One region of the Arthrobacter sp. SLBN-83 genome, then DNA from elsewhere that is predicted to be linked to it. Evidence: riboswitches for the same ligand, from Rfam matches in the RefSeq annotation. Region 1 holds a riboswitch; each other region holds the start of a gene.
What was found. Region 1 has a riboswitch for thiamine pyrophosphate ahead of FBY30_RS07780 (ECF transporter S component). Riboswitches for the same ligand answer to the same signal wherever they lie in the genome.

Region 1 (7,498 bases):
TCCTGATCCTGCTGCCCGCGTAGGGGATGCCGCCCCGCCACCTGAACCCGAGGGCCAGCCAGGCGCAGACGGCCCGTTCAAGTGCCCAAAGCGGAGCGCACCATGCTGCCGAGGCGGGGAAGACGGCGGTCCCGTTGTGCCGCCGTCGTCCGATTTCTGCAAAGGCGACGGCCGCCGCGGAGAGTCCGCCCAGGGCCATTCCCCGCACCTGGCCTGGAAGGAAAAATCCTGCTGCCGCTGCCGGCAGCAGGGCGAGCTCGGCGGCCAGCCGTCGCGGCTGCGCGAAGCCGTCGTAGGCCTGGCGCACGCGCTGGCGCAGGAAGTGCCGGGCAGTGGGCGGCCTGCGGGCCACGAACAGGTCCGGAAGGATCCGCTCCCTCCCGCCGGCGGCCTTGATGGTCCTGATGAGCTCAAGGTTTTCGAACAGGACACCCGCATAGCCGCCGGTGGCCAGCAGCGCGTCGCGGCGCACACCGAGCGTTCCCGGGTAGTCGGCAGACCAGGCGCGGTTGACCAAGGTCCGGGCCGTATCCCACCGGCCGTGCCAGGGGAGGGGCACGAAGTAGTTCTGCGGCCGCACCACGTCAGCGGACTTCAGGTAATGGACGACGGCGGTGAGGGCCTCGCGCGTGTAACGGACGTCGTCGTCGGCGATGACAAGGAAGGACGCGCCTGAGGTGCGCAGGCCGGCCATGACGCCTGCAACCTTGCCGTTACTGGCCCGCCCGTCAAGGGCTATGCAGTCCGGCCGGATGTGGCGGACCGCTGCGGGAAACGCGGCACGGTGGCGGTCAAAGAAGTGGGGGTCCGAGCCGTCCACCACGGCGACGGGGATCCAGCCCGCAAGGTGGCGGAGGTAGTCCGTCAGCTCTGCCAGGCCCGAGTCCTCTGTCCAGCGCAGGGGAAGGATGTACTCCGCGTCAGTGACCAGGTGGGGCCCCACCTCCCTTACCGCGGGCGCACCTGCCGCGGCGGCGCCTGTCACGCCGCCGCCCGGAGTGACGTCTGCCCAGCTTCCCAGGACGACATCAGGTGGGCGGAAATGCGGCTGTCGATGGCCATGACGGCCGTGGCCCCGAACAGCACGTCGGCAAGCAGTTGAGGTTCAGCCTCCACCAGGCCGCCGGCAAGGTCGCGTCCCGCGATCTGTTCGTGGACGGCGTCGGCCTCCACGTGCTCGTCAAAGTAGTGCGTGACGTCCGGGCCGAAGCCGTGCCGGCGGAATCCGTTGCCGTAGAAGCGGTTGGGTTGGGAGGACGTCATTTCGTAGATTGCCAGGTGCCCGGTGATGGCGCCGCGGAGCCGCCGGTTCAAACCGCAGAGCGACATGAGGTTGACGGAGGCCAGGGACATCGCGGGGACGGCGTCCACGTAGGCGCCGTAGCTGTCGTCCAGGCCCAGACCGCGCATGGTCCGGGCGAACAGCGCGCTGTGCATCCGCTCAGGCCGCCCGCCGCCGTATTCGTCCGCCTGGATTTCCACCAGGGCCGCCTTGGGGCGGCCGCTGAGCCGCGGAATGGCCCAGGTGTGCGGATCGGCTTCCTTCAGCTGGTACATGGATTTGTGGACCAGGAACTCCTTGAGCTGGTCCAGCGTGGCTTTCCTGGCCACGTAGCGGGACACGCTGGGACCAGTGTCCGTGGCGGCCAGGCCGAAGAGGACGTCGGCAACGGCGTCGCTGGTCATGGCAACCCCGCCGGGCAGTTCGAAGTTCCCGGCGGCCTGGTGCGCGGCAGCGCGCAGTGCCGCTTCGAACGGTTCCTCGATCAGCCGGCGGACCCTGATCAGCGACGGCTCCCACTCCCAGTGGTCCGAAACGCCGTCCAGGCCGGAGTAATGGAGTTCGTAAAGGCAGAACAGCGCGAGTTGGATGTCCTCGTCGGCAATGATGTCGCCGGTGCCGGCCAGCTGCCGCGCCACCAGGGAGTACAGCCCGTCCAAGCCCGGCCCGGCGGTGCCCGGAGCCTGCGCCAGGACCTCGAACAATGCGCTGCTGACGGGTCCTCTGGTTTCCGGGATTCTCATGGGGCTCCTTGGTCTGCCGCGCTGCTGACGGGAACGAACGCAGGGCCGCCCATGGTGAGTCCCATGCCCGTCCTCCTCGAAACCCGGGAGACTACATAGTAAGCATGATTACTAATAAAAGCTAAGCGCGCCGGCCTCCATGCTCCACGCCGTCGCGCACGGCCGGTCACATCCGGTCCGATTGGCGCCGGCAGCCCTCAATGCAGCCCCGCCCGGTGTAAACTGGACCACGCCCGGAAGGGCAACCAAAAGCCTTACCCAAACCAAAAAGCAACACTAAAAACGACAGGGGAGCGCCGCCGTCGGGCATCCTGGCACAAGCCGGGCACCGCAGGTGGGCGCTGAGAGTGCGGACAGCCGCAGACCCTCGAACCTGATCCGGTTAGTACCGGCGCAAGGGAGTCGAGTTCTCAAAGTGTCGCGGCTGCACGGCAACGGGCCGTCAGCCGGGTCCACTTTCCCCTCCTGTTTCCCAGGAGGATCACATGAGCACTGCAGCAATCAAGAAGACCACCAGCAGGTCCTGGCGCGTCGTGGATATCGTGGTGGCCGCGCTGGTGGCCATCGCCGGCGGCGTCATCTTCTGGGCGTGGGACCAGGGCGCGGCAGCGTTGTCGGCCCCCATGAACGCCGCCTACCCACCCCTCACCGGGCTGCTGGCCGGCGGATGGATGATTCCGGGCGTGCTGGGCATGCTCATCATCCGCAAGCCGGGCGCGGCCCTGTTCTGCGAAACCGTGGCCGCCACCGGCGAGCTGCTCATGGGCTCCCAGTACGGCGCCTCGGTGCTGTTCTCCGGGTTCATCCAGGGCCTGGGTGCGGAGATCATCTTCGCCGTCTTCGTTTACCGGAAGTTCAACCTGCCCGTCTCCCTGTTGGCGGGCGCCGCGGCCGGCTTCTTCTGCGGCCTGAACGACTCGTTTGCGCCGTGGGGCTGGAACATCGCCTACTCGGGCGCGGACAAGTTCGCCTACATCGTCCTCACCACCATCTCCGGCGCGGTCCTGGCCGGCGGCCTGTCCTGGCTCGCCACCCGTGGCCTGGCCCGCACTGGCGTGCTGAGCTCCTTCGCCTCCCGCAAGGCTGCCACGGAGCCAGTCTTCTCCTGATGGCACCCTCCCAGGGAGCAGCCGGCGCCGTGCGCCCAGCCGCCGTCACCGCCCGCGGCTGGGGCTGGCGGCACGCTGGCAGGGCCAAGCCTGCCGTCCATGCCCTTGACCTGGGCATCACCCCCGGCGAGCGGGTGCTGCTGCTTGGCCCCTCGGGCGCCGGAAAGTCGACGCTCCTGCATGCGCTGGCCGGCGTGCTGGGAGACATCGACGACGACGGCGAGGCAGGCGACGCCGACGAGTCCGGTTCGCTGCTGGTTGACGGCGCCGTGCCCAGGTCCCAGCGCGGCCGCGCCGGGCTGATGCAGCAGGACCCGGAGACGCAGGTGGTCCTATCGCGGGTGGGGGACGACGTCGCCTTCGGCGCCGAGAACCTCGCCGTGCCCCGCGAGGCCATCTGGGCGCGCGTGCACGAGGCGCTTGCCGACGTCGGACTGTCCCACCTCCCGCTGGACCACCCGACGTCGGCCTTGTCCGGCGGGCAAAAGCAGCGCCTGGCGCTCGCTGGGATCCTGGCCATGCGCCCGGGGCTGATCCTGCTGGACGAGCCCACCGCCAACCTGGACCCGGACGGCGTGCTGGAGGTCCGCGACGCCGTGGCGCGCTGCCTGGACAAGACCGGAGCCACGCTGGTGGTGGTGGAGCACCGCGTGTCCGTGTGGAAGGACCTGGTGGACCGGATCGTGGTCCTGCAGCCCGGTTCGTCAACCGAACCTGCCGTGCTCCTGGACGGGCCACCGGACCGGGTGCTCAGCGAGGCGCGGACCATGCTCGCCGCCGCAGGAGTCTGGGTCCCCGGGTACGTCCCGGCCACCCGTGCCCGCTCTGCCGTGCCGGCCGCGGGAACGGGTAACTTGCTGCTGGCCGCGGAACAACTGGGCGTTTCCCGGGAGCGTCCGCGCCGCCAAGGCTTCCGCAAAATTCCGCCGGTACCGGTCCAGGAAGGCGTGGCCGCGCAGGTCCGCGCCGGCCAAGCCCTGGCCATCACCGGTCCCAACGGCGCCGGCAAGTCCACGTTCGCGCTGACCCTCGCCGGCCTCCTGGAACCGGTATCCGGAAAGGTCTCCGCCACCCTGGATCTCGGCCGCGGTGCCGGCATCGACCCGTTCCGGTGGAAGGCCGAGCAGTTGATTTCGCGCGTGGGGACGGTGTTCCAGGAGCCTGAGCACCAGTTCGTCACCGGCAAGGTGCTGGATGAGCTGCGCTTTGGTCCCCGGCACCTGGGCCACGGTGAGGACCGGGTTGACGAGCTGCTGGAGCGGCTGCGGCTCACCCAACTGGTGGACGCCAACCCCTACACGCTCTCCGGGGGTGAAAAGCGGCGGCTGTCCGTGGCCACCGTCCTTGCCGCCAGCCCCCAGGTCCTGGTCCTTGACGAGCCCACCTTCGGGCAGGATGCCAACACGTGGGCAGAGCTGGCGTCGTTCCTGTCTGAGCTGCTTGACGCCGGGACGGCGGTGGTTTCCGTGACCCACGACGCCGAATTTACGGAGGCGCTGGGCGGCGAGGAGCTGCGCATGGCGGCTGCGGCAGAGGTGGCGCCATGAGGCAGCAACTCACCCTCAGCGGTAACCGCGCGCTGCTGGCCCGCGCCAACCCGCTCAGCAAATTTGCGGCGGTCCTGCTCATCACGGCCGTCCTTGCCCTGTCCATCGACTGGGTTTCGGCATCCGTGGCACTGGTCTTTGAGCTTCTGCTGTTTCCCCTGGCCGGGCTCACTCTCTCCCTGTTGTGGCAGCGCGGCTGGCCGTTGATCCTCGCGGCCGCGATAGGCGGCTGGAGCACCTCCATCCTGGCCCCGGACAGTGGCAGGATCCTGCTCGACGCCGGCCTCTGGACCATGAGCGAAGGCTCCCTCCAGCTGGGGATCGGCTTTTTGCTGCGCGGCTTTGCCATCGCCCTTCCGGCGGTGCTTCTGATGAGCTGTACCGATCCCACGGACCTGGCCGATGCCCTGGGGCAGAAGGCACGCCTGCCGCACCGGTTCGTCCTGGGAACCCTCGCCGCGATGCGGCTGGTGGGGCTCATGGCCGAGGAGTGGCAGACGATCGGCATGGCACGGCGTGCCCGGGGCGTTGGTTCACGCGGCAGCCTGGGCCAGCGGGTGAAGGCCACGCTGGGGCAAAGCTTCGGGCTCCTGGTGCAGGCCATCCGGCGCGCGTCGAGGCTTGCCGTGACCATGGAAGCGCGGGGCTTTGGCGGCGCCACGCGGACGTGGGCGCGGGAATCCACCTTCAGCCTGCTGGATCTCGGAGTGGTGGCCGGCGGGGTGGTGGTGGCCGGGCTGGCCCTCTTTGCGGCTGTCACCGCCGGTACCTGGAACATGGTGTGGCTGGGGAGCTGAGCCCACGCCCCCAGCGCTAGGTAGGCTTTCCTATCGCATCCAGTGGGTACACCCGTTCCGTAGCCCCCGTGCGAGCCGTTGAGTAGGGGCAAAGCAGGCCCGATAGCTCATTTATGATATATTCGCCGTATGACGCAGGAAACCGCTGAACACGTTGCCGCCATGCTGAGGGACGCCCGGAGCGAGAAGGGGTGGACCCAAGGCCAGTTGGCCGCCGAACTCGGCACCAGCCAGAGTGCCGTGGCCAGGATGGAGCAGGGCAAGCAGAACCTCAGCCTGAAAATGATCCAGCGGCTGGAAAACATCTTCGACCGCAGCATCGTCAACGTGGGCAAGCCGCAGATGACCCACCTCCGGGTGGAGGGCGGCCGCACGCTGTCCGGGGCCGTAGACGTGAACAGCAGCAAGAACGCCGGCGTCGCCCTGCTCTGCGCCAGCCTGATCAACCGCGGCACCACCGTGCTCCGCCGGCTGGCCCGCATCGAGGAAGTCAACCGCATTGTCGAGGTGCTGACCAGCATCGGCGTGGAATGCACCTGGCTCAATGACACGGACCTGCGCCTGCGTCGTCCCGCCGTCCTGGACCTGGAAGCGATGGACGTGGACGCGGCCCGCAGGACCCGCAGCGTCATCATGCTGCTCGGCCCCATGCTGGACGAGTCGCGGGAATACCGGCTGCCCTACGCCGGCGGCTGTGACCTGGGCACGCGCACGGTGGAGCCCCACATGCAGGCCCTGCGCGAGTTCGGCCTCTCGGTGGAAGCCACGGCCGGTTTCTACACCGTCCAGGCGCCCCCTGCCGACACCCGCGACCGCTCCTTCGTCCTCACCGAGCGGGGCGACACCGTCACCGAGAATGCGATCATGGCGGCGGCGCACCGGCCGGGAACAACCGTGATCCGCAACGCCAGCCCCAACTACATGGTCCAGGACCTCTGCTTCTACCTGCAGATGCTCGGCGTCACCATCGAGGGCGTGGGCACCACCACCCTGAAGATCACCGGCCGGCCCGAAATCGACGCCGACATCGAGTACTTCCCCTCCGAGGATCCCATCGAGGCCATGAGCCTGATCACGGCCGGCATCGTCACCAACTCCGAAGTCACAGTCCGGCGCGTTCCCATCGAGTTCATGGAAATCGAGCTGGCCACCCTGGGTCAAATGGGGCAGAAGCTTGAGGTTTCGGGCGAATACATGGCCCGCAACGGCCGCACCCGCCTGGTGGACGTCACCACCAAACCCTCCGAGCTGCGTGCCCCAGAGGACAAGATCCACCCCATGCCCTTCCCCGGGCTGAACATCGACAACCTGCCGTTCTTTGCCGTCATTGCGGCGAACGCCCACGGACAGACCATGATCCACGACTGGGTCTACGAAAACCGGGCAATCTACCTGACGGAGCTGAACCGGCTCGGCGCGCAGGTGCAGCTCCTGGACCCGCACCGGATCTACGTCAACGGGCCCACCAAGTGGCGGGCCGCCGAGGTGGGCTGCCCGCCCGCACTCCGTCCGGCGGCCTGCCTGCTGCTGGCCATGCTTGCCGCCCGCGGTGTCTCCGAACTGCGGAACATCTACGTGATTGAACGCGGCTACGAGGACCTGGCGGAGCGATTGAACACCATCGGCGCCAAGGTGGAGTACTTCCAGGACTAGGCATTCACGGTTCGTCATGAACCGCGTGTGACAGTTCCAATGCCCCGGCGCTGCCGCAGAATGTTCGTATGCGTACGTTCGGCGTAGAGGAAGAACTCCTGATCGTTGATCCGGAGTCCGGAGAACCGCTTGCGCTGGCTGACGCCCTCCTGGCCAGCCATCGCGTTGCGGCGGACGATCTCCCCCTGGACCCGGACACCCATCACGCCGGGACCCGCGGGGATCACGACGACGAGTTGGGCCTGAGTGCCGAGCTGAAGCTTGAGCAGATCGAGACGCAGACCCGGCCGTGCCTGGATTACGGCAGCCTCCTGGAACAGATCCGCGCCGGCCGTGCCCTTGCGGACCAGGCGGCCCGGAAGCACGG
Region 2 (7,498 bases), 1.5 Mb from region 1:
CAGGAGATCCTTGGCGGCGAGACCCGACGGATCCGCCTGGCCAAGAACGGCCCCACCATCATCATGCTTGCCGGCCTCCAGGGTGCAGGCAAAACCACCCTCGCGGGCAAGCTGTCCAAGTGGCTGAAGGCCCAGGGCCACAGCCCCATGCTGGTGGCCTGCGACCTCCAACGCCCCAACGCCGTCACCCAGCTTCAGGTGGTGGGCCAGCGCGCAAACGTCCCCGTCTTCGCGCCGCACCCGGGTGCCACCTCCACGGAGCTGGACCAGCCGGCTGGTGACCCGGTCGCCGTCGCCCGCGCCGGCGTGGAGGAAGCGCGCCAGAAGCTGCACGATGTGGTGATCGTCGACACCGCCGGCCGCCTTGGCGTGGACGCGGACATGATGGAACAGGCCCGCCAGATCCGCCGCGCCATCGTCCCCAACGAAGTCCTCTTCGTGATCGACTCCATGATCGGCCAGGACGCCGTAAACACGGCCCTCGCCTTCGACGAAGGCGTGAACTTTACCGGCATCGTGCTGTCCAAGCTCGACGGCGATGCCCGCGGCGGTGCTGCGCTTTCCGTCGCGTCGGTCACCGGCAAGCCGGTCATGTTCGCATCCACGGGCGAAGGCCTGGACGACTTTGAGCTCTTCCACCCGGACCGGATGGCTTCACGCATCCTGGACATGGGCGACATCCTCACCCTCATCGAACAGGCTGAAAAGGCCTGGGACAAGGATGAAGCCGCCCGGATGGCGAAGAAGTTCGCCGACCAGGAGGACTTCACCCTTGAGGACTTCCTGGCCCAGATGCAGCAGATCCGCAACATGGGCTCCATGAAGAAGATGCTCATGATGATGCCGGGCGCGCAGAACATCCGGCAGCAGCTGGAGCAGTTCGACGAGCGGGAGATCGACCGTGTAGAGGCGATCGTCCGGTCCATGACCCCCCACGAGCGGCTTGCCCCGAAGATCATCAACGGTTCGCGGCGCGCCCGCATCGCCCGCGGTTCCGGCGTCCACGTGTCCGAGGTCAACGGCCTGCTGGAACGGTTTGCGCAGGCCCAGAAGATGATGAAGAAGATGGCCCAGGGCGGCATGCCGGGAATGCCCGGGATGCCCGGCCTGCCTGGAGCCGGCGGTGGCGCGCGGAAGAACGCCAAGAACGCGCCCAAGAAGAAGCCCAAGTCCGGCAACCCGGCCAAGGCTGCCCAGGAGCGCAAGGAAGCCGAAGCCCGGCGCGCCAATGCTGCCAAGGCACTGCCCACCGGAGCCGCCTTCGGCCAGCAGGGCGGCGACTTCGACCCGTCCCAGCTGAACCTCCCCAAGGGCTTCGACAAGTTCCTGGGCAAGTAGCAGTTCACCACCATCGCGCAGCGCCAGGTGTCGTTTTGATCGCTCAAGACGACACCTGGCGCTTTTCGGTGGGGATGCCGGCAGCGTGGAATAGGGTTGGGACATGTTCAAGCAGAGGGTAGTGTTCGTGCACGGCGCCGGAAACTTTGGCGCCGCCGCGTGGCCGCGCCAGCACGGCATGGCACTGTCCTATGACGCCCTGTTCCTCCGGCGGCACGGCTACGACGCCGTCGCGGATCCGGTGGAGTCCTCCTTCACCGAAGACACCGCCATTGTCCTGCAGTCCTTGGCGGACGATGGGCGCGGCGCCGCGGGCGGGCACGTGGTGGCGCATTCCCAGGGGGCAATCGCAGCCATGATGGCCGCGGTGGAACGCCCCGACCTGGTCTTTTCATTGACCCTGGTGGAACCGGCGTGCCTCTCACTGACCGCGGAACTGCCGGCCACGGCTGCCCACATCAGCCTGATGCAGCCCCTCTTCGACGTGCGCCACCAACTCAGCGACGAAGACTTCCAGCGCGAATTCGTCCGCCGAGTCTACGCCACCGACCTCCAGCAGCCTGCCACCACGGAGGAGAAACGGTCCGCCCGCAGACTCCGTCTCCAGTCGCCGTCATGGGAGGCGCCGCTGCATATCGTTCCCGGCGTGCCCACGCTGGTCCTCACCGGCGGCTGGGAACCGCTGTATGAGGAGATTGCCGGATACCTCCGCGAGACCGGCGCCCTGCACCACGTTGCAGCGGGAGGGCACCGGCCCCAGGACTCCCCGGAAGGGGACCGGGCCATCCGCCAGTTCATCCGGCAGGTCAGCCGGAGCCAGCCGGCCCGGGCGTCCTGACCCGGGCGAGACTGGCATCCGGCGCCGTGGCCGGTCAGTTTTCCGCGGGCACCCGCAGCTCCGGCAGGTACACCCTGCCGCCCGCAGCCAGGAACTCCTCGCTCTTTTCCCGCATCCCCGACGTCACGCTGGCAAGCGCAGCCTGGGCTTCCGCTGAGCCGAAATCGTCACGAATGTCCTGGCTGATCCGCATGGAACAGAACTTCGGCCCGCACATGGAACAGAAGTGCGCCGTCTTGGCAGGCTCCGCCGGCAGGGTCTCGTCGTGGAAGGCCTCGGCGGTGACGGGATCCAGCGACAGCGCGAACTGGTCCCGCCAGCGGAACTCGAAGCGGGCCTTGGACAGTGCGTCGTCCCGTTCGTGCGCCCCCGGGTGGCCCTTGGCGAGGTCTGCCGCATGCGCGGCGATTTTGTAGGTGATCACGCCGGTCTTCACGTCGTCCTTGTTGGGCAGGCCCAGATGTTCCTTCGGGGTGACGTAGCAGAGCATCGCGGTCCCGTACCGGGCAATCTCGGTGGCGCCGATGGCCGAGGTGATGTGGTCATAGCCCGGGGCAACGTCAGTCACCAGCGGCCCCAGGGTATAGAACGGGGCGCCCTTGCACAGCTCCTGCTGCCGTTCCACGTTCTCACGGACCAGATGGAACGGCACGTGGCCCGGCCCTTCCACCATTACCTGCACGTCGTACTCCCAGGCGCGCTGCGTCAGTTCGGCGAGCGTGTCCAGCTCCGCGAACTGGGCCGCGTCGTTGGCGTCCGCCGTCGAACCGGGGCGGAGGCCGTCACCCAGGGAGAAGGAGACGTCGTACTTGGCGAAGATTTCGCACAGTTCATCGAAGTGGGTGTACAGGAAGTTCTCCTGGTGGTGGGCCAGGCACCAACCGGCCATGATGGAACCGCCGCGCGAGACAATGCCCGTCACCCGGTTGGCAGTCAGCGGGACGTAGCGCAGCAGCACGCCGGCGTGGATGGTCATGTAGTCCACACCCTGTTCACACTGCTCGATCACCGTGTCCCGGAAGATTTCCCAGGTCAGGGCGTTGGCCTCGCCGTTGACCTTTTCCAGTGCCTGGTAGATGGGCACGGTGCCGATCGGGACGGGGGAGTTGCGGATGATCCATTCCCTGGTGGTGTGGATGTCGTCACCGGTGGACAGGTCCATGACGGTGTCCGCGCCCCACTGGGTGGCCCACTGCAGCTTGTCCACCTCCTCTGCGATGGAGCTGGTGACTGCGGAGTTGCCGATGTTGGCGTTGATCTTCACCAGGAAGGCCTTGCCGATGATCATCGGCTCGGACTCAGGGTGGTTGATGTTGCTGGGGATGATCGCCCGGCCCGCCGCGAGCTCACTCCGCACCAGCTCCACGTCGCAGTTTTCGCGCAGCGCCACGAAGCGCATTTCCTGGGTGATGATTCCCTGCCGGGCGTAGTACATCTGCGTCACTGTGCGGCCGTCGACGGCGCGGCGGGGCACCGGCTGCCCGCCCTGCCACTCTGAAGAGGCGGCACCGCGGCGGACAGCCGAGCGGCCGTCGTCGAGCAGGTTGCGCTCCCTGCCCGTGTACGCCTCGGTGTCCCCGCGCGCCTCAATCCACTCTGCACGGAAAGGCTGAAGGCCGCGGACGGGGTCGCTGCCGGGTCCCGCCGTCCGGTAGGTCCGGAACGGTTCGTTGGGCCGGCCGTTGGGGGACGGCTCAAGGGATATTTCCGTTACCGGCACCCGGATCCCGGCGCCGGCATCTTCAATGAAGGCCAGCGAATGCGACTTCAAGGATTGGGTCACCTGGAGGGTTGACCCATCGTCTGCCGCTGCTTCGGCCTGGATTTGGGCAGGGTTCAACTGGGTGTTTTGTGTACTCAAGGGAATACTCACTTCCTTCGCCGGCATTACCCGGACAGGTTCAACGGTCGCAGGCCGCGTCAGCCCGATCTCAGCCCCTGCAAGGGCACCCGTGTGGTCAGGAACGAAGCTACCACAGGCCCCTGGAACTGCCTTGTCACATTCCCCGGTGCTAGCCTGTCCGGGCAGCGAAAGGAAGTCCTGATGCCGGAAATCATTGAATTCAGCGGACCCGTCCTGACTGGACCGGACAGCGTTAGGTACGGGCTTTGGTCCGTGGACGGGACCCTCACCTTCACCCGGCCCGCGACGGAGCCCGTGAGGGTCCTTGACGGCTGGGTACTGCCCGGGTTCGTTGACGCCCACTGCCACATCGGGCTGGGCCCGGGCGGCCCCGTTGACGCCGCAACGGCTGAGGACCAGGCCCTGGCCGACCTCAACGCAGGAACCCTGCTGGTCCGCGACGCCGGCTCGCCGGCCGATACCCGCTGGATGCAGGGCGGCCGGGACTTCCCCGTGCTGATCCGTGCCGGGCGCCATGTGGCGCGGACGCGCCGCTATTTGCGCGGCTTCGCTGAGGAGGTGGAGCCGGAAGGCCTTGTGGAGGCGGTCCGCAAGCAGGCGCGCGACGGCGACGGCTGGGTCAAGCTGGTGGGGGACTGGATTGACCGCGGCGCCGGTGACCTGGCGCCTTCCTTTCCTGCCGCCGTCGTCCGTGACGCCATCCAGGCAGCCCATGAGGAAGGTGCCCGGGTAACGGCGCACTGCTTCGCCGAGGACACCCTGGACCAGATGCTGGATGCCGGCATCGATTGCATTGAACATGCCACGGGCCTGCTGCCCCGCCACCTGCCCCGGTTCGCTGAACAGGGAGTGCCAATTGTGCCCACTCTCATCAACATCGCCACCTTTCCGGACATCGCCGCCCAAGCGGACGCGAAATTCCCCCGCTACGCTGCACACATGCGTGCACTTTGGGAACGCAGGCTGGAACGGGTGGCGGAGGCCTATGGGGCTGGCGTCCGCATCTTTGCCGGTACCGATGCCGGCAGCACGATCCGGCACGGCAGGATCGCAGACGAGATCCTGTCCCTGCACCAGGCCGGCCTGCCGATGACAGCAGCACTGGACGCCGCCTGCTGGGCAGCCCGCGCCTGGCTGGGGGCGGACAGCCTGGCGGAAGGGGCACGGGCCGACGTGGTGGTGTGCCGGGAAGACCCGCGGGCCGCAGCGGAAACTATCAAGGACCTGGAACACGTAGTGTTGGGCGGTCGCATCGTCCGCTGAGCGGAGGCACCAGAAACTTGGAATAAATTGAAGCTTCAAGTAATTTTACTATGTGACAGGCCGCCATCGGGACGGCCTCCAACACAAGGAGCCTTCAATGACCGCAGCAGCCAGCAGCCAGGATCTTCTTCCTGCCGACCTCGCCATGGGTACCGTGATGCTCAAGGTGGGCGACATGAAGCTCATGACCGACTATTACCAGCGCGCCCTGGGGCTTGAGGTGGTGTCTGAGCAGGACGGCGGGCTTTACCTTGGCCGCCTCGGCACCCCTTTGGTCCACCTGGCACCGGCGCCCGGGCTGCACCTTCCCGGCAGGGGAGAGGCGGGCCTGTTCCACACGGCCCTGCTGTTCGAGGACCAGGCCTCCCTGGCCGCCACCGTCGCCACCGCCGCCCAGTACCAGCCGAGGTCCTTCACCGGCAGCGCCGACCACCTGGTGAGCGAGGCCTTCTACTTCACCGATCCCGAGGGCAACGGCATCGAGCTGTACTGGGACCGCCCGCGCAGCAACTGGTCCTGGAACGGGACGGACGTGGTCATGGACAGCCTTGCCCTGCCGCCGCAGCGGTACCTGGAGCAGTACCTCACGGAGCAGTCCCTGGAAGGCCAGCGGCAGACATCAGCCGGTGTCGGGCACGTGCATCTCCAAGTGGGCGACGTCCAGACTGCCCGGGACTTCTACGTGGGAACCCTCGGCTTCGAAAAGACGGCGGGCTGGCACGGGCAGGCCTTGTTCGTATCCGCTGGCCGGTACCACCACCACATGGCAATGAACGTCTGGAACAGCCGCGGTGCCGGGCCCCGCAAGGACACCCTTGGGCTCGGGGAAGTACTGATCGAGGTTCCTTCAGGGGACGACGTCGGGGCGTTGGCCGACCGCCTCAAGGTTGCCGGAGTAGCCTCGCACCACACCGGCGCCGAACTGCGCTTCGAGGACCCGTGGCGCAACCGGATCCGGGTCGCCGTCCGCTGACGGGCGGGCGTGCGTTTGCCCGCACGGCGGGAGAAAAGGGCACCGGTGTGCGCCGGCGCACGGGCAACTACTAGGCTGATGCCGTACGGCCGGGCTGCACCTGCGTCCGGCGCGCTGTTCCGCCAACGGAAGAAGGGCAACCGCCATGGGCTTCACCGAGATCTTTGTCGCCACCCATGACGCCGCGCTGAAACGCGCCGGCATCCTCGATGAAGGAAGCAGCTCCGCAGCGGCTGGCGGCCCTGCCGGCCAGGCGGTGCGGATCCAAGGAATCAGCGACTTTGAGGTCGAGCAGCTGGGTGATCTGGCGGGCACGGCCGTCCACGCGGGTGGGGCCGACTACGAGCTGACCATGGTGGATGTCTCCAGCGATTCGCTCCTCGCCGTTCCGCCGGCCATGGTCCGCGCCCTCGCGGACCTGCTCACCTACGAAACCGAAGGCGAAGGCAACGTCCTCGACGACGTGGCCGAACAGTGGGCCGCCCAGGAGGACATGCCGTTCGACGCCGGCCAGGCCCGGACCTATGTGCAGCAACTGGCCCAACTTGCCGCCGGCATCGACGATTCCGAACGGACTGGACTCTACGTCTGGTCCGCCTGATCCGGGTCCTGTAACCCTCCGACGCTCCTTGTGCAGCCGGCACGTCCGCCGCACCTGCGCCAAGTCGAAATAACCGCGCTCATCTGGCACAATGGACAGGTACTCGATCTGCGTGGCCCCTCTCTCCGCGTCCGGATCCTGTCCTTCGAGCCCGCAAGTACGGCCCGCCCCACGGGTGCAGAAAGCCGGGTTCACCCCTTTTCTGAAACAGGAGTGACCACAAAAGTGGCCGTAAAGATTCGCCTTAAGCGCTTCGGCAAGATGCGCGCCCCGTACTACCGCATCGTCGTTGCGGACTCACGCACCAAGCGTGATGGCCGTGCCATCGAGGAAATCGGCAAGTACCACCCCACCGAAGAGCCCTCATTCATCGAGGTCAACTCCGAGCGTGCACAGTACTGGCTGTCCGTCGGTGCCCAGCCGTCCGAGCAGGTTGCCGCGATCCTGAAGATCACCGGTGACTGGCAGAAGTTCAAGGGCCTGCCGGGCCAGGAAGGCACCCTCAAGACCAAGGTCGAGAAGGAATCCTTCGTTGCCCCGGAGAAGGGCTCGGTCATCATCCCGGAAGCCATCACCAAGAAGGCCTCCAAGTCTGACGCTGCCGAGGCCCCGGCCGACGCC
Region 3 (7,498 bases), 1.1 Mb from region 1:
TCGCTGACGAGCATGGTGATGGAGGCGCCGTCCGCCACCGTGTGCGGGTTTCCGTTGAGGGTGATGTTCACGCTGTCTCCTTGATGTCGGTGCGTTGGGTGGCCGTTGCCGGCTTGGAGAACCGTTCCGGGCTGAAGGGCGCCCAACGGGGGTCGGTTCTTCCGTCCAGCAGCTCCGTGCAGATGGCTGCTGCGGCGGGGGTAAGCAGGACGCCGTGGCGGAAGAAACCCGTGGCGATGATGAGCCCCGGGACGTGGCGCGCTTCCGCTCCCGACCCTTCACCCCCTGGGGCCGGGCCCACCGGCACCCGTCCCAGCAGCGGCGCGTTGTCCGGGGTTCCGGGGCGGGCCCGGGCGGTGGACTCCAGGAGTTCGAGTTCGGCGACGGCGGGCACCAGGGCCTGGGCATCGCGCAGCAACTGATAGACGCCGCCGGCACTGACGGCATCGGACAGGGCGTCCTCGCGCTGGGTGGCTCCGATCACCACGGTCCCGTCCTGCCGCGGCACGATGTACACCGGAACTCCGTGGACCAGTCCCCGCACCGTCGCGGTCACCAGGGGCTGGAGGTGGCGGGGCACTGCCAGCCGGAGGATGTCCCCGTGCACGGGCCGCAGCGGCAGTTCGAGGCCGGGGGGCAGGTCTGCGAGCGCACCTGACTGCAGGCCGTTGGCCACCACGGTTTCCGTTGCCAGGACGGTGCCGCCACCGGCGAGCCTTACGCCGGCCACCGTTCCGCCGTCCCACAACAGCCCGGCTGCCCGGTCCGGCACTGCGTACCCGTCCACCGCCCCGGCCACAGCCAGGCCCGGCAACTCCTCTGTGGCGCGGGCCAGGGCCAGCCGCAGGGCCGCCACTAGCCGGCGGGGATCCACCTGGTGGTCCGCGGGGGTGTCCAGGGCGCAGGCGATGGCTGGGCTGAGGAGGGGTTCGCGTTTGCGCGCCTCCCGCACAGTCAGGGGCTCCACTGCCAGGCCGTTGGCCAGCTGGACCGTGCGCAGGTCCATCAGCGCACGGCGGTCTGCGGCGTCGGCACCTACGGCGAGAGTCGGCGTCGTAAGGTATCCGGAATCTGCGCCCGATGCATCGGCGACACCGGCAGCGAACGCCGGCCATCGCGACGATGCTTCCAGCATGAGTTCCAGGAGGTCTTCCTCCTGGTAGTGCAGTTCGCTCACGGGGGCCAACATTCCGGCGGCGGCCCAGCTGGCGCCCGAACCGGGGGCGTCGTCTATGAGGACGACGGAGCGTCCGGAACGCTGCACTTCCCAGGCGATGCCGTGCCCCACCACTCCCCCGCCAATGACGGCGACGTCGGCACGTATTGTTGACGGAAGGGTGGAATGGATGGACGCATCAACGGAAGCGGGATGGGTAGTGCCGGGGGTACGCATCTGGTTCCTTCCCTACGCCGGCATTAACCGGATCAGGTCAAGCGGTCGGCTCTGACGCCCTCTCAGCCCGGCGCTTTGTGACAGCTGCCGCGGGCTCCCGCAGTACCTCCCCAGTTTAGAGGAATTAGGCTTGCAGGCATGAATGCGACCACCCCATCCTTTCCCTCAGGTTCCCACGCTCCGGCCGGCGGAGTTGCCAATGCCGAGGTTGTCAACGCCCGGGACAGCGAGGCCCTCAAGGCTGCCCGCCTGTATCTCTGCACCGATGCGCGGCGGGACCGCGGCGACTTTGCGGAGTTTGTGGACGCGGCCTTTGCCGGCGGCGTGGACATCATCCAGTTGCGGGACAAGAACATCGAGGCCGCCGAGGAACTGGACCTTTTGGCGGTGCTGAAGGAAGTGGCGGTACGGCACGGCAAGCTGTGGGCGGTCAATGACCGCGCCGACATCGCCGTGCTTTCCGGGGCCCCTGTTTTCCACATCGGCCAGAAGGACCTGCCGCTGGGGGCAGCACGCACGCTGGTCAACGGGAACGCCGCCATCGGACTTTCCAGCCACACGGCCGAACAGGTGGATGCCGCCCTGGCCGCAACCGCCGGCCCCTCCGGCCTGGACTACTTCTGCGTAGGTCCTGTCTGGGCCACGCCCACCAAACCCGGCAGGGCCGCCGTCGGTCCCGACCTGGTGAAGTACGCAGCGGAGGCGTCCCGGCGGGCTGCGGATCCCGTGCCCTGGTTTGCCATTGGCGGCATCGACCACGGCAACGTCCACCAAGTGGTGGAGGCGGGCGCGCGCAGGATCGTGGTGGTCCGCGCCATCACGGAAGCTCCTGATCCCGCCGCCGCTGCTGCCTCCCTCCTCGACGCGCTGGACGCCGCCGGCTCCTGAGCCTGCTTAATCGCGGAACTTGGGGCTACGCTGAATTTTGTGTCACATCATCGGCTGGCCCCCAACGTCCACGACCATAAGAACGCCTTGGAAGAGGCGCTGGGCCTGCTGCGGACGGAACTTGAACTTCCGGGTCCCTATCCCGCCGAAGCCGTGGACGACGCCCTGGCTGCCGTGGCCGCGCTGCAGCTTCCGTCCTACGACCTGACCGCCGTCGAGTTCGTCACCATCGATCCGGCGTCCTCCACGGACCTGGACCAGGCAGTGTTCATCGAGGCGGACGGGGACGGCTACCGCGTGATGTATGCGATCGCCGATGTTCCGGCCTTCGTTACGCCGGGAGGTCCCCTGGACGCCGAGACGCGGCGGCGCGGACAGACGTTTTACGCCCCGGACGGCCGGATCCCGCTGCACCCGGAGGTCATCAGCGAAGGGGCCGGAAGCCTCCTGCCCGGCCAGGAGTGCTCTGCCTTCGTCTGGGACTTCACGCTCGACGGCGAAGCAACCGTCCTGACAGTAGGCGTCCGTCGGGCCCGGGTCCGCAGCCGTGACAAGCTCAGCTACAAGGGCGCCCAGGCAGACCTCGACGCCGGGACGGCCTCCCCCGTACTCCACCTGCTCCGTGAGGTGGGCCTGAAGCGGGTGGCATTGGAGCGGGCCCGTGAAGGCGCCAGCCTCAACATGCCCGAACAGGAGATCGTCCAACTGCCCGACGGCGGCTACCGGATTGACGCGGTTCCACAGCTTCCGGTGGAGGACTGGAACGCTCAAATTTCGCTGATGACCGGGATGGCGGCGGCTGAGCTCATGCTCGAGGGCAAAGTGGGCATCCTGCGCACCATGCCCGCGCCGGACGAACGGTCCCTGAGGCATTTCCGGCTGCAGACCGAGGTGCTCGGCAGGCCGTGGGACGGCGAAGTCAGCTACGGCGAATACCTGCGGTCGCTGGATCCCACCGACCCGAGGCAGTTGGCCATCATGCATTCGGCAGGCATGCTGTTCCGGGGAGCGTCCTACACCGCGTTCGACGGAACCGTCCCCGAGGATGGCATCCAGTCCGCCATCGGCGCGGCCTATGCCCACACCACCGCGCCGCTGCGGCGCTTGGTGGACCGCTTCGTTTTGGTCATCTGCGAGGCCCTGAGCAACGGCGGCGATGTTCCCGGCTGGGCACGCGAAGCGCTGCCGCTGCTGCCGGGCATCATGGCGGGATCGGACCAGCTGGCGTCCAGGATGGAACGCCTGGCCCTGGACACCGTGGAGGCGGCGCTGTTGCTGAACCACATCGGGCAGGAGTTCGACGCGATCGTGATCTCCGGGTCCAAGCCGCAGAACGGCAACGGCAGCAACGGGAAAAATGGCAACAGCAATGGGAAGAACGGTAACGGCAGCTCCGGGATTATCCAGATCGCAGAACCCGCAGTGACCGCACACTGCGCCGGCGAACTGGAGTCCGGCACCAAGGTCCGGGTCCGGCTGGTGTCCTCGGACATCACCACCAGGGAGATCCACTTCGAACTGGTCCGCTGAGTAAGCAGCGGACGCCGCAAGCGGGCCGAAACCGTGTTTGGGCACCCATGCGGCTAGACTGGAGGGGTAGAACTGGATGCCCGGTCGTTGATTTCCTCCATTTGAAACCAACAAGCCCGCCCCTACGCGATCTTGAGAATTGCCCGCTGGTCCCCAGTGCCAGCATTAGATAGCCCGCGATCGGCTTCCACTGGAATTGCTTGCGCGCTTGAGCGTGCTCCGGAGCGGCCAGCCCTGGCCGGCCCGTTGAGCAGGCAGCGCCAATGCCTAAATGAATAAGGAAACTCCCCTGTGAGTGAATTGCATACCCACCAGCTTCTGAGCGACGTGTCCGGTACGGAGACCATCGAACCGGAAGAGACCATCATCTCGGACGAGACGCCGCACGAGATCGCCGAAAAGTCTTTTGCCGACTACAACGTCCGCGACGACATTGTGGAGTCCCTGGCCGACGCCGGGATCACCCACCCCTTCCCCATCCAGGCCATGACCCTGCCGGTGGCCCTGGGCGGCCACGACATCATCGGCCAGGCCAAAACCGGCACCGGCAAGACCCTGGGCTTCGGCATTCCGGCGCTGCAGCGCGTCATCGGCCAGGACGACCCCGGCTACGCCAAGCTGGCCGTACCTGGAGCACCGCAGGCCCTGGTCATCGTTCCCACCCGTGAACTGGCGGTCCAGGTGGCCAGCGACCTCCAGACCGCGTCGCGCAAGCGCAACGCCAGGATCGCCACCATCTACGGCGGCCGCGCGTACGAGCCCCAGATCGAGTCCCTGAAGAAGGGTGTGGAGGTAGTGGTCGGGACCCCCGGCCGGTTGATCGACCTCTACAAGCAGAAGCACCTGAGCCTTAAGAACGTCAAAATCGTGGTTCTGGACGAAGCCGACGAGATGCTGGACCTCGGCTTCCTGCCGGACGTGGAGACGCTGATCGCTGCCACCCCCGCCGTCCGCCAGACACTCCTGTTCTCCGCCACGATGCCCGGCCCCGTCATCGCCATGGCCCGCCGGTACATGACCCAGCCCACCCACATCCGCGCCGCGGATCCGGAGGACGAGGGCCTGACCAAGCGGGACATCCGCCAGCTGATCTACCGTGCGCACAGCATGGACAAGACCGAGGTGGTGGCACGCATCCTGCAGGCGCGCGGCCGCGGGCGGACCATCATCTTCACCAAGACCAAGCGCACCGCCGCCAAGGTGGCCGAGGAACTGGTGGACCGCGGTTTCGCCGCCGCCGCCCTCCACGGCGACCTGGGCCAGGGCGCCCGTGAACAGGCGCTGCGTGCCTTCCGCAACAACAAGGTGGACGTCCTGGTGGCCACGGACGTGGCGGCCCGCGGCATCGACGTCGAGGACGTCACCCACGTGATCAACTACCAGTGCGTGGAAGACGAGAAGATCTACCTGCACCGGGTGGGCCGCACCGGCCGCGCCGGGAACAAGGGCACCGCAGTCACGTTCGTGGACTGGGACGATGTCCCACGCTGGGCACTGATCAACAAGGCACTGGGCCTCAACGTGCCCGAGCCCGTCGAAACCTACTCATCCTCCCCGCACCTGTACACCGACCTGGACATCCCCGAGGGCACCAAGGGCCGCCTGCCGCGGGACAAGCGCACCCTGGCCGGCGTTGACGCAGAGGTCCTCGAGGACCTTGGCGAGACCGGCAAGAAGAACGCCCGCGGCGGCCGGGACTCGTCCCGGTCCAGGGACCGGGAGGGACGGGGACGCAGCAAGGGCGGCAACCGCGAAGGAGGCCGCAGCAGTGATTCAGCCGGCCACTCAGGCGAGCGCCGCCGTCGTACGTCCAATACGGAAGCCGCACCTGCCGGTGAGGCTGCCGCCCCGGCAGCCGACGGCGGCCAGCCGTCGCGCGCCCGCCGCACCCGCACCCGCACCCGCCGCCGCAACGGCGAAGTGGTGGCGGGCGCCGACAAGGGCACGCAGCCTGGCAACTCCGAGGGCTAACTGCCGGAGATGACTGACACTGTTTGGGCGCCGGACGGCGGCAGCCTGGTGGTGCACGCGGACAACGCGGAGTACCTCCCCACGCTGCCGGACGGCGCCTTCACACTGATTTACGTGGACCCGCCCTTCAACACCGGCCGGCCGCAGCAGCGCCAGGAAACCCGCATGGTGGTCAACGCTGAAGGCAGCGGGGACCGGGTGGGTTTCAAGGGCCGCTCCTACGACACCATCAAGGGCGCACTGCACCGCTACGATGACGCGTTCAGCGACTACTGGTCCTTCCTCGAGCCACGGCTTGTGGAAGCCTGGCGGCTCCTTGCCGACGACGGCACCCTGTACCTGCACCTGGACTACCGCGAAGTGCACTACGCCAAGGTCATGCTGGACGCCATCTTTGGCCGGGAATGCTTCCTGAACGAGATCATCTGGGCCTACGACTACGGCGCCCGCGCGAAAAACCGGTGGCCCACCAAGCACGACAACATCCTGGTGTACGTCAAGAACCCGGCCAAGTACCACTTCGACAGCGCCGAGGTGGACCGCGAGCCGTACATGGCGCCGGGCCTGGTGACCCCTGCGAAGCGGGAACTGGGCAAGCTGCCCACGGACGTCTGGTGGCACACCATCGTCTCGCCCACGGGCAAGGAAAAGACCGGCTACCCCACGCAGAAGCCGGAGGGCCTGGTCCGGCGCGTTGTCGCTGCCTCGTCCCGTCCCGGGGACTGGTGCCTGGACTTCTTCGCCGGCTCCGGCACCCTGGGTGCAGTGGCCGCAAAGCTGGGCCGGAAGTTCGTGTGCGTGGACCAGAACCAGCCGGCCATCGACATCATGGCCAAGCGGCTGGGTGCGCACGCCACCCTGGTAACCCGCCAGCCCAGCTAGGTTCCGGCCGGCCCTTCGCGGACGGCCTGCATTTTAGGGGCGGACGACGACGGCCCCCGTGCCGAGTTCCTCGATCCGCGCCAGCATGTCCGGTGCCGTGAGGTTCTCCCCGAGCAGGTTGGGCTTCCCGGTTCCGTGGTAGTCGGAGGAACCGGTGACCAGCAGGTCGTGCTTGGCCGCAAGCCTGCGGAGGAAGTCGCGGCCCTCCTCCGGGTTGTCCCGGTGGTCGATCTCCAGGCCCGCCAGGCCGGCGTCGATCATCTCCCGGTACGTACGCTCCCCCACGATCCGTCCCCGCGCAGAGGCCACGGGGTGGGCGAACACCGGCACGCCGCCGGCGGCACGGACAAGTTCGACGGCGGTGGCAGGGTCCGGAGCGTAGTGCGGAATGAAGTACCGCGAGCGGGAGGTGAGGATGGAGGCGAAGGCCTCCGAACGGTCCTCCACCACCCCTGCGGCAACGAGGGCATCCGCGATGTGCGGCCGGCCCAGGGTGGCGCCGGGCGCAACGTGGTGGATCACGTCGTCCCAAGTGAGTGGATAGTCTTCGGCCAGGATGGTCACCATCCGCTCGGCCCTGGTCTGGCGGGAATCCTTGGCCTTGGTGATCTCCTCCAGGAGACCGGGATCGGTGGGATCGTGCAGGTAGCTTAGGAGGTGGACGCTGATGCCCTCCTCCGTCCGGCAGGACACCTCCATCCCGGGTACCAGGGCCACGCCGTACGTTGCAGCGGCTGCGGAAGCCTCTGCCCAGCCTGCCGTTGAATCATGGTCGGTCAGTGCCACCACGTCCAGCCCCGCACGGGCAGCAGAGGCCATGACATCGGCAGGGGT
Region 4 (7,498 bases), 1.7 Mb from region 1:
CTCCAGGGTCATAACCCAAGTGTTGGCGTAAGCACCGAAGATCCAGAATACGCTAAATCCGTCCACGGCCGCAAATGAGGCTGGTTCCGGCGGCCCGGCTGTGGTAGTAACCACAAACCCGGCGGGCAGCACCGCAACCATGCTCCTCCATCATAGCGGCGGCGCTGCCGGCAGCCGTCAGGAATGCAGCCTCGGCGCGTCGAAGAATTCCACTTCCAGGCGGCAGGACTGCTTGAACGCGGTGACCATCGCTGCCCTTTCATGATCGGAGGCTTTCCGCCCCGCTTCATCCACGATGGCAATAGCCCGGCGGGTGGCCTCGGCGAAAGCCTCGTCGGCATAGGTGCGGAGCCAGGCAGCGTAGGCATGCCCGTCCGGCTCGCCGGCGGCAAGGAACTGCGCGTGCAGCTTCTCCCCCACCTCGGCATAGAGCCAGAAGCAGGGCAGGACGGCGGCAGCGAGGACTGCGTAAGAGCCCGACGCCGAAGCTGCGGTGAGGTGGTCCACGTAGGCCTTCGTGACGGGGCCAAGTCCGCGCTGGGCGGGCCGGGTGCTGAGCCAGGAGCGGTGGAGTTCCGTTTCCACTTCCAGGCAATGCTGGGCCGATCCTGCCCAGAACAGCTGTTCGGCCTCAGAGGGGGCCAGGGCGCTGGTGCGGGCCAGCACGCGGGAGTAACCGTTGAGGTACAGGGCGTCCTGGGCCAGATAGTAGGCAAAGTCCTTCTCGGCCAGGTCTCCGGCGGCCAGGCCGCGGATGAAGTCCAGCGCATAGATATCGTCGAGGTCCTGCTGGGCTTCCGCCCACAGCCTGGCCGCGAAGCCGCCTTCCTGCAGTGCCGGCCGCAGGTGGTGGAAGTGGTGCACGGGTCCGTTCCCCTGGCCCACCTCCAGCAGGCCCGAGTTCTCAAGGGCACCGGCCAGCCAGGGCTTGACCGTCCGCAGTGACGCTTCCCAATCGCCCAGGCGGGCCTGCACCGTTGCCATGGCAGAGGAAAGGGAGCAGCCGGTGCCGTGGCTGTTGCGGGTGGCGATCCGGTGGCCCGGGACTTCCACAACATCCTGTCCCAGCAGGCCCGCGGTGTTGACCAGCGCGTCCGGGCAGTACTCCCCTGCCAGGTGCCCGCCCTTGACCAGCACGGTTGCCCCGGTGGCATTGGCCAGGCGCCGGCCCTGGGCCAGTGCCTCGTCCCAGTCCCCGGCGGGGGCCGCGCCCACCAGCATGGCCAGTTCGGGCAGGTTGGGGGTGATGAGATGGGCGAGGGGCAGCAGTTCCCGCAGCGCGGCTTCCGCCGACTCCTGCAGCAGCCGGTCACCGCTGGTGGCCACCATCACCGGGTCAAGAACCACGACGGCGGGACGCACCTTTTCGAGCCACCCGCGCACAGTGCGGATCACTTCCCGGTCACCCAGCATGCCGATCTTGACGGCGTCGATGCTGATGTCGTCACTGACCGCATCCAACTGCTGGGCCAGGAAGGCGGCCGGAGGAACATGCACAGCCTGTACGCCCTGCGTGTTCTGGGCCGTGAGGGCGGTGATGGCGGCCATGCCATAGCCCCCGTGCGCAGCGATGCTTTTCAGATCTGCCTGGATGCCTGCGCCGCCTGACGGGTCCGAGCCCGCAATGGAGAGGACGCGCGGAACGTCCCGGCCTGCGGGCAACGCGGCGGATGCATCGGATGCAGTTGGCAGGGGCATGGAAAGGGTGGAAGACAAGAGACATCCCTTCGCCGGTACTAGCCGGACAGGTTCAACGGGTCTGGATCTCAGCCGGCCTGTGCGCGGCACCCCGTGTCGGTTTCCAGCCTAGCGGCTGGGGCCTGTCCGCAGGAAAGGTGACAGCACCTCCTGCAGCGGAGACCGGGCTGCCGCATATAAGAATCCCCGCCCTGTGGACGTTTCCCCTTGAAATACATGGGGGAAACGTCCTCAAAACGGGGACTTCTGGATGTTCCTAAGCTGCTGCCTGTCCTGGCCTCCGGCTTACAGCTCCGAGGCCGGAACGCCGACGCCGAGGATGATGGGTTCCTCTGCCGCCTTGCCCTGTTCCGCGGTGGCCTGTGCCTTGTCCGTTTCCGGGGCCTTGGCTGCGTGCGAATGGCCTCCGGCAGTGGCCTGGACGTTTTCGTGGTGCTGGACAGCGGTCTGGTTCGCGGCACCCTGGGCACGGCTGGCGCCGCGGTGGCGCCGCGGCCTGCGCTGCCGGGACTGTTCCAGCGTGTGGTCCGAATAGTCCTTTTCGGCTGGAGCTTCCACTGCGGGGCGGGCTTCCGCTCCCCCGGTTTCGGCTTGCCCTTCCGGCGCGGGCTGTTCCGTTGCCGGCTGTTCCGCTGCCTCCGGCGCCTCGACGGTCTTGGCTGGAGCGTCCTCAATGGACGACGCCGGCTGGCCGAGGTGGGCGAATGCTTCAGCCAACCGGTCCAGGGTGAGGGCCGGCTTGGGCTGCTGCTCCTCCGCGTGCTCCACGAACGGAAGCGGGACTTCCTCGCCGCCGAACGTCAGGACAGCTGCGGGACGCGTGGGGGCATCGGCGTCGTGCTTCTCCTCTGCCGGAGCGGGCGCAGGCGGGGCTGCGGGCACCTGCCGGGTTGCCGCCACCTCGTCGTCGTGCAGGTGCGCAGCGTGGGCAGCAGCGGCGATGTTTGCCAGGGCAAGCCGGGTGGCTTCTGCCTTGGCATGCCGCTCGGCGTCCGTAGGCTCCGGGTGGACGGTGTGGACCTGGACGGCAGGCACCGGCGCGGCTTCGGGCTGCTGGCCGCCGCGTCCGCGCCGCCGCTTGCGTTCCGAACGTGCGCCGGGCTGGTTGTTGTCAGTTCGCTGGCCTTCGGTGCGGTGGGCTTCCGGCCGGGCTTCGGGCCGGTTGTCGCTGCGCTGGACGTGGTGGTGCTCGGCGGCAACGACGTTGGCGCGGCGGTGCTCCACGGGATCGTCGTGGGTCACCACGCCGCGGCCGGCGCAGGCCTCGCACTGTTCGCCGAAGACTTCCAGCAGCCCGGTGCCCATGCGCTTGCGGGTCATCTGGACCAGGCCGAGGGAGGTCACTTCGGCAACCTGGTGCTTGGTGCGGTCGCGGCCCAGGCATTCGACCAGGCGGCGCAGTACCAGGTCGCGGTTGGATTCGAGCACCATGTCAATGAAGTCGATCACGATAATGCCGCCGATATCGCGCAGCCGCAGCTGGCGCACCACTTCCTCGGCAGCTTCGAGGTTGTTCTTGGTGACGGTTTCCTCGAGGTTGCCGCCGCTGCCGGTGAACTTGCCGGTATTGACGTCCACCACGGTCATGGCCTCGGTGCGGTCGATCACCAGGGAGCCGCCGGAGGGCAGGAAGACCTTCCGTTCGAGGGCCTTGTGGATCTGCTCGTCGACGCGCCAGGCGGAGAAGATGTCCTGGTCCTTGGTCCACTTCTCGAGCCGGCCCACCAGATCGGGCGCCACGTAGGTCACGTAGGCCTCGATGGTGTCCCAGGCCTCCTCGCCGGAAACGATGAGCTTGGAGAAGTCCTCGTTGAAGACGTCGCGGACAACCTTGATGGTCAGGTCCGGTTCGCCGTAGAGCAGCTCGGGGGCCAGGATCTTGGTGGACGCCGCCTGGCTTTCGATGCCTTCCCACTGGGCGCGCAGCCGGTTGATGTCGTGCGTGAGTTCTTCCTCGGACGCACCTTCGGCGGCGGTGCGCACAATCACGCCCGCGTGCTCGGGCAGCCGGTCCTTGAGGATGCGCTTGAGGCGGTTGCGTTCGACGTCGGGCAGCTTGCGGGAGATGCCGGTCATGGAACCGCCGGGCACGTACACCAAGTAACGGCCGGGGAGCGAGATCTGGCTGGTGAGGCGGGCACCCTTGTGGCCCACGGGGTCCTTGGTCACCTGGACCAGCACGGTGTCGCCGGACTTCAGCGCGTTTTCGATGCGGCGCTGCTTGCCTTCGAGGTTCACGGCCTCCCAGTTGACCTCGCCGGCGTACAGGACGGCGTTGCGGCCGCGGCCGATGTCAACGAAGGCAGCTTCCATGGAGGGCAGCACATTCTGGACCTTGCCCAGGTACACGTTGCCGATCAGCGAGTCCTGCTGGGTCTTGGACACAAAGTGCTCGGCCAGGACGCCGTCTTCGAGGACGGCGATCTGGATCCTGTCGTCGCGCTGGCGGACGATCATTTGCCGGTCCACGGACTCACGGCGCGCCAGGAACTCGGCTTCGGTGATAACCGTGCGGCGGCGGCCCGTGTCGCGAGATTCGCGGCGGCGCTGTTTCTTCGCCTCCAGTCGGGTGGAACCCTTGACACTGGTGACGCGGTTGCTGGCGGGCGCCTCGCTGACAGTCCGCGGGGCGCGCACGCGCGTCACCGTGTTGGGGGGATCATCGTCCCCGCCGCCCGTCAGCTCAAGGTCCTGGTCCCCGCGGCGGCGGCGACGGCGACGGCGGGACGTCACGCCGTCCTCCACCGTCCCGGAGGTGTCCTCGTCGGCTTCGTCCTCGGCGTCGGCATCAACGATGCCGTCCTCGTTGTCCTCTTCCGCCCTGTCACCGATCCGGCTGCGGCCCCTGCGGCCACGGCTGCGGCGCCGGCGGCGGTTGGAGGAATCGTCCGTATCTTCGGTTTCCTCCTCCTCAGGCTCCTCTGCGGCGGGGGCCGCGGGACGGACCACGGTGCTGAGGTCCGGCGCCTGGAAGAGCACTGAGGTGGGCGAAGCGGGCTCCAGGAACAGGGAGGCGAAGGGGCTGGCCGCTGCCGCGGCTTCAGGTTCGCCGCCCTTAGACGCTGCGGGGGTTTCCTGCGCCGCCCCGTTGGCGGTTTCCACGGCCTGCGCGGCTGCCGGCTCCTGAACTGTCTCCTGCGCAGCGGCTGGCTCTTGAACTGTCTCCTGCGCGGCGGCCGGCTCCTGCACTGACTCCTGTGCGGCGGCATCCGGTGCTGCTGATCCTTCCACCACGGCTTCAGCGGCGGCGGGGGCGGGCTCGGCGGAGGCGGGGGAAGCAACCTTGCGGGTGGCTACCCGACGGCGGCGGACCGGCTTGCTTTCGACGTCCGCGGTTGGTTCCGCAGCGGGTGCGGCGGCGGCAGCCTCAGCAACGGAGCTGGCAGCGTCAGCAGCCGCCGACCCGGCGGAGGCGTCAACGCCGGCACCGTCGGCGGCGACACGCTGGTCAGCGGGGGTGGCTTCCTCCGCGAAGGTGGGCAGCGTCTCCGCAACCTCCACCTTCTTCCGGGTCCGGGTGCGACGGGCCGGAGCCTTGGGGGCCTTTTCCGCGTCGTCGGACTGCGTGGCTTCAGCCTGGATGGAAGCCGCTTCTTCCGGAGCCGCAGCCACGGCTCCCGTCACCTCGTCCATAGCCTTGGGGGCCACTTTGCGGCGGGCGCGTGGAGCCCTCTTGGGTGCCGCAGCCCCCGCCGCTGTTTCTTCGTTAACGGCCAGTTCCTGATCATTGTCCATATGTGGCAACACTCCTGCCCCTGACGTACCGCCACATCCGGCACCCATTGGGGCACATATTGTCAAAACCCGCAGGCGTTGACAGAAGTCAAGTGGATACTCCCAGGTTCGCACCGTCGTTGGGGTGCGGCAGCCCGTAGGAGCCGGTGGATGCTCTGAAAACCCGTTGTTCTGCGTGCCACAACCAGGTGCCGCCCAATGGAGTTGCGGGTGTGCCGGAAGAATCCGAAGCCTGCCCTGCTCATCATTGGCGGTCTTGGGAACAAACCACCGGACCGGAGTCCGAATGTGGATCGGCTTCCAGCCACGTTCATTCTCTCATACCCGGGCTGGATCGCCGCGGAAGCAGGGTCTGCTGTTCCCGTTCCTGTGAAGTGGCTTCAGGCGCCGGCGTTACAATCAGGCAGAGGAGCACCGGACGAAAAGGACGCCAAACCCATGCCCAGCATCTCCCACGTCAGCGCCCGCGACGAGAATCGCGCCGCCGATTCCCACGCCACTGCGGCTGCCGCCGTTCCGCGGATGGCCCGGAACCGGCCTTTCGGCTGGCTGCTGGTCATCACGGGCATCGTGGGCTGGCTTGCGTCCGGAACCCTGGTCCTGGAAAAGCTCGAAGTACTCAAGGACCCCAACCACGCAACCGTATGCGATGTGAACCCTTGGATCTCGTGCGGCCAGGTGATGCAGACCTGGCAGAGTTCGGTGTTCGGCTTCCCCAACATGTTCATCGGCATCGTGGCCTTCGCCATCACCACCACCGTGGGCATGGCCCTGCTTTCGGGCGCCACCTTCGCCCGCTGGTACTGGTTGGGACTACAGGCAGGGGTCACGCTTGGTTTTGTGTTCGTTGTCTGGTTGTGGTCCCAGGCCCTCTACTCAATCCACATCCTGTGCCCTTTCTGCATGATCGTCTGGGCGGCCATGATTCCGCTCTTTGTGTGGACCACCATCAGGAACATCAGCGCCGGCGTCATCCCCATGCCTGCAGGCGCAGCCCGTGTCCTGGGTGATTCCGGCTGGATCATCACCGCCCTGCTGTACGTGGCCGTCATCGCCACCATCTTCTTCGCGTTCATCCAGGTCTTCGTGGGGACCTCGGGCTTCTAAACCCCTTCCGCCCACCGGATGACAGATAAGGCCAATGTTCATCGAGAACATTGGCCTTATCTGTAAGTTCGCGGCTTCTGAGTGCGCGGAGTCTCCGGTTAGTTGAACCAGATCTTGATCTCGCGCTCGGCGGAATCGGTTGAGTCGGAGCCGTGTACCAGGTTCTGCTGGACTTTCAGGCCCCAGTCCCGGCCGAAGTCGCCGCGGATGGTGCCGGGTGCCGCCGTCGTGGGGTCCGTGGTGCCGGCCAGCGAGCGGAAGCCCTCGATGACGCGGTGGCCTTCGAAGATGGCAGCCACCACGGGCCCGCTGAGCATGAACTCCACCAGCGGCTCGTAGAACGGCTTGCCAACGTGCTCCTCGTAGTGCTGCTCCAGCAGTTCACGGGTGGCATCAACCTTCTTCAGCTCAACCAGGCTGTAGCCCTTGGCTTCGATGCGGGCCAGGATGGCGCCCGTCAGGTTACGGGCGACGCCGTCGGGCTTGATCAGGACGAGGGTGCGCTCTGTAGTCACAACTGCTCCAATGCGTTGGTGGGGTTTCGGGACAAGTCTACGGGGGCCGGCGAACGGGGACGCGCCTACGGGGACTGGGGCTGGGCGGGGCCGGCGGCCTGGTCCGGATGGGCCGCCTCCCATTCAGCCTGCTCGCGGGCACGCTGCGCCGCTTCCCGGTCCAGCCGGATGCCGGTCCGGATGCCGTACCACCAGGCCAGGGCGAAGAGCGCGCCCACCAGGAACATGGCCGGCTCAAAGATGCCGGTGAGGATCAGGACGAGCTGCAGGATCCAGCCCAATCCAATCCCCCAGGGTTTGTTGAGGACCGCGCAGGCGAAGACCATGACCGCGCTGAGGGCAATGCCCACGCCGAGGATCAGCGCCGGCGGAAATTCCCCGCGCCGCAGGCCGAACACCACCAGGGTGGCGAAGAACATGACGAACGCTTCCAGGAGCAGCAC

Region 2: another riboswitch for thiamine pyrophosphate. It lies ahead of thiC (phosphomethylpyrimidine synthase ThiC); the one in region 1 lies ahead of FBY30_RS07780 (ECF transporter S component).
Region 3: another riboswitch for thiamine pyrophosphate. It lies ahead of thiO (glycine oxidase ThiO); the one in region 1 lies ahead of FBY30_RS07780 (ECF transporter S component).
Region 4: another riboswitch for thiamine pyrophosphate. It lies ahead of thiD (bifunctional hydroxymethylpyrimidine kinase/phosphomethylpyrimidine kinase); the one in region 1 lies ahead of FBY30_RS07780 (ECF transporter S component).

The regions. Positions count from the first base shown of each region.
Region 1 covers NZ_VFMX01000001.1:1,705,320-1,712,817, forward strand. The annotation lists gene FBY30_RS07770 (glycosyltransferase) at 1-985, opposite strand, end outside; gene FBY30_RS07775 (iron-containing redox enzyme family protein) at 982-2,025, opposite strand; TPP riboswitch at 2,303-2,443, shown strand; gene FBY30_RS07780 (ECF transporter S component) at 2,511-3,134, shown strand; gene FBY30_RS07785 (ABC transporter ATP-binding protein) at 3,134-4,681, shown strand; gene FBY30_RS07790 (energy-coupling factor transporter transmembrane component T family protein) at 4,678-5,478, shown strand; gene FBY30_RS07795 (UDP-N-acetylglucosamine 1-carboxyvinyltransferase) at 5,608-7,131, shown strand; gene FBY30_RS07800 (glutamate--cysteine ligase 2) at 7,200-7,498, shown strand, end outside.
Region 2 covers NZ_VFMX01000001.1:3,158,934-3,166,431, forward strand. The annotation lists gene ffh (signal recognition particle protein) at 1-1,338, shown strand, start outside; gene FBY30_RS14720 (alpha/beta hydrolase) at 1,442-2,176, shown strand; gene thiC (phosphomethylpyrimidine synthase ThiC) at 2,211-4,037, opposite strand; TPP riboswitch at 4,033-4,140, opposite strand; gene FBY30_RS14730 (amidohydrolase family protein) at 4,221-5,303, shown strand; gene FBY30_RS14735 (VOC family protein) at 5,401-6,276, shown strand; gene FBY30_RS14740 (hypothetical protein) at 6,422-6,877, shown strand; gene rpsP (30S ribosomal protein S16) at 7,103-7,498, shown strand, end outside.
Region 3 covers NZ_VFMX01000001.1:2,780,154-2,787,651, reverse strand. The annotation lists gene thiS (sulfur carrier protein ThiS) at 1-71, opposite strand, end outside; gene thiO (glycine oxidase ThiO) at 68-1,393, opposite strand; TPP riboswitch at 1,386-1,504, opposite strand; gene thiE (thiamine phosphate synthase) at 1,532-2,281, shown strand; gene FBY30_RS12980 (RNB domain-containing ribonuclease) at 2,321-3,811, shown strand; gene FBY30_RS12975 (DEAD/DEAH box helicase) at 4,103-5,782, shown strand; gene FBY30_RS12970 (DNA-methyltransferase) at 5,792-6,664, shown strand; gene FBY30_RS12965 (PHP domain-containing protein) at 6,698-7,498, opposite strand, start outside.
Region 4 covers NZ_VFMX01000001.1:3,435,003-3,442,500, reverse strand. The annotation lists gene thiD (bifunctional hydroxymethylpyrimidine kinase/phosphomethylpyrimidine kinase) at 178-1,698, opposite strand; TPP riboswitch at 1,706-1,802, opposite strand; gene FBY30_RS16100 (Rne/Rng family ribonuclease) at 1,984-5,433, opposite strand; gene FBY30_RS16095 (vitamin K epoxide reductase family protein) at 5,872-6,540, shown strand; gene ndk (nucleoside-diphosphate kinase) at 6,639-7,055, opposite strand; gene FBY30_RS16085 (DUF4233 domain-containing protein) at 7,121-7,498, opposite strand, start outside.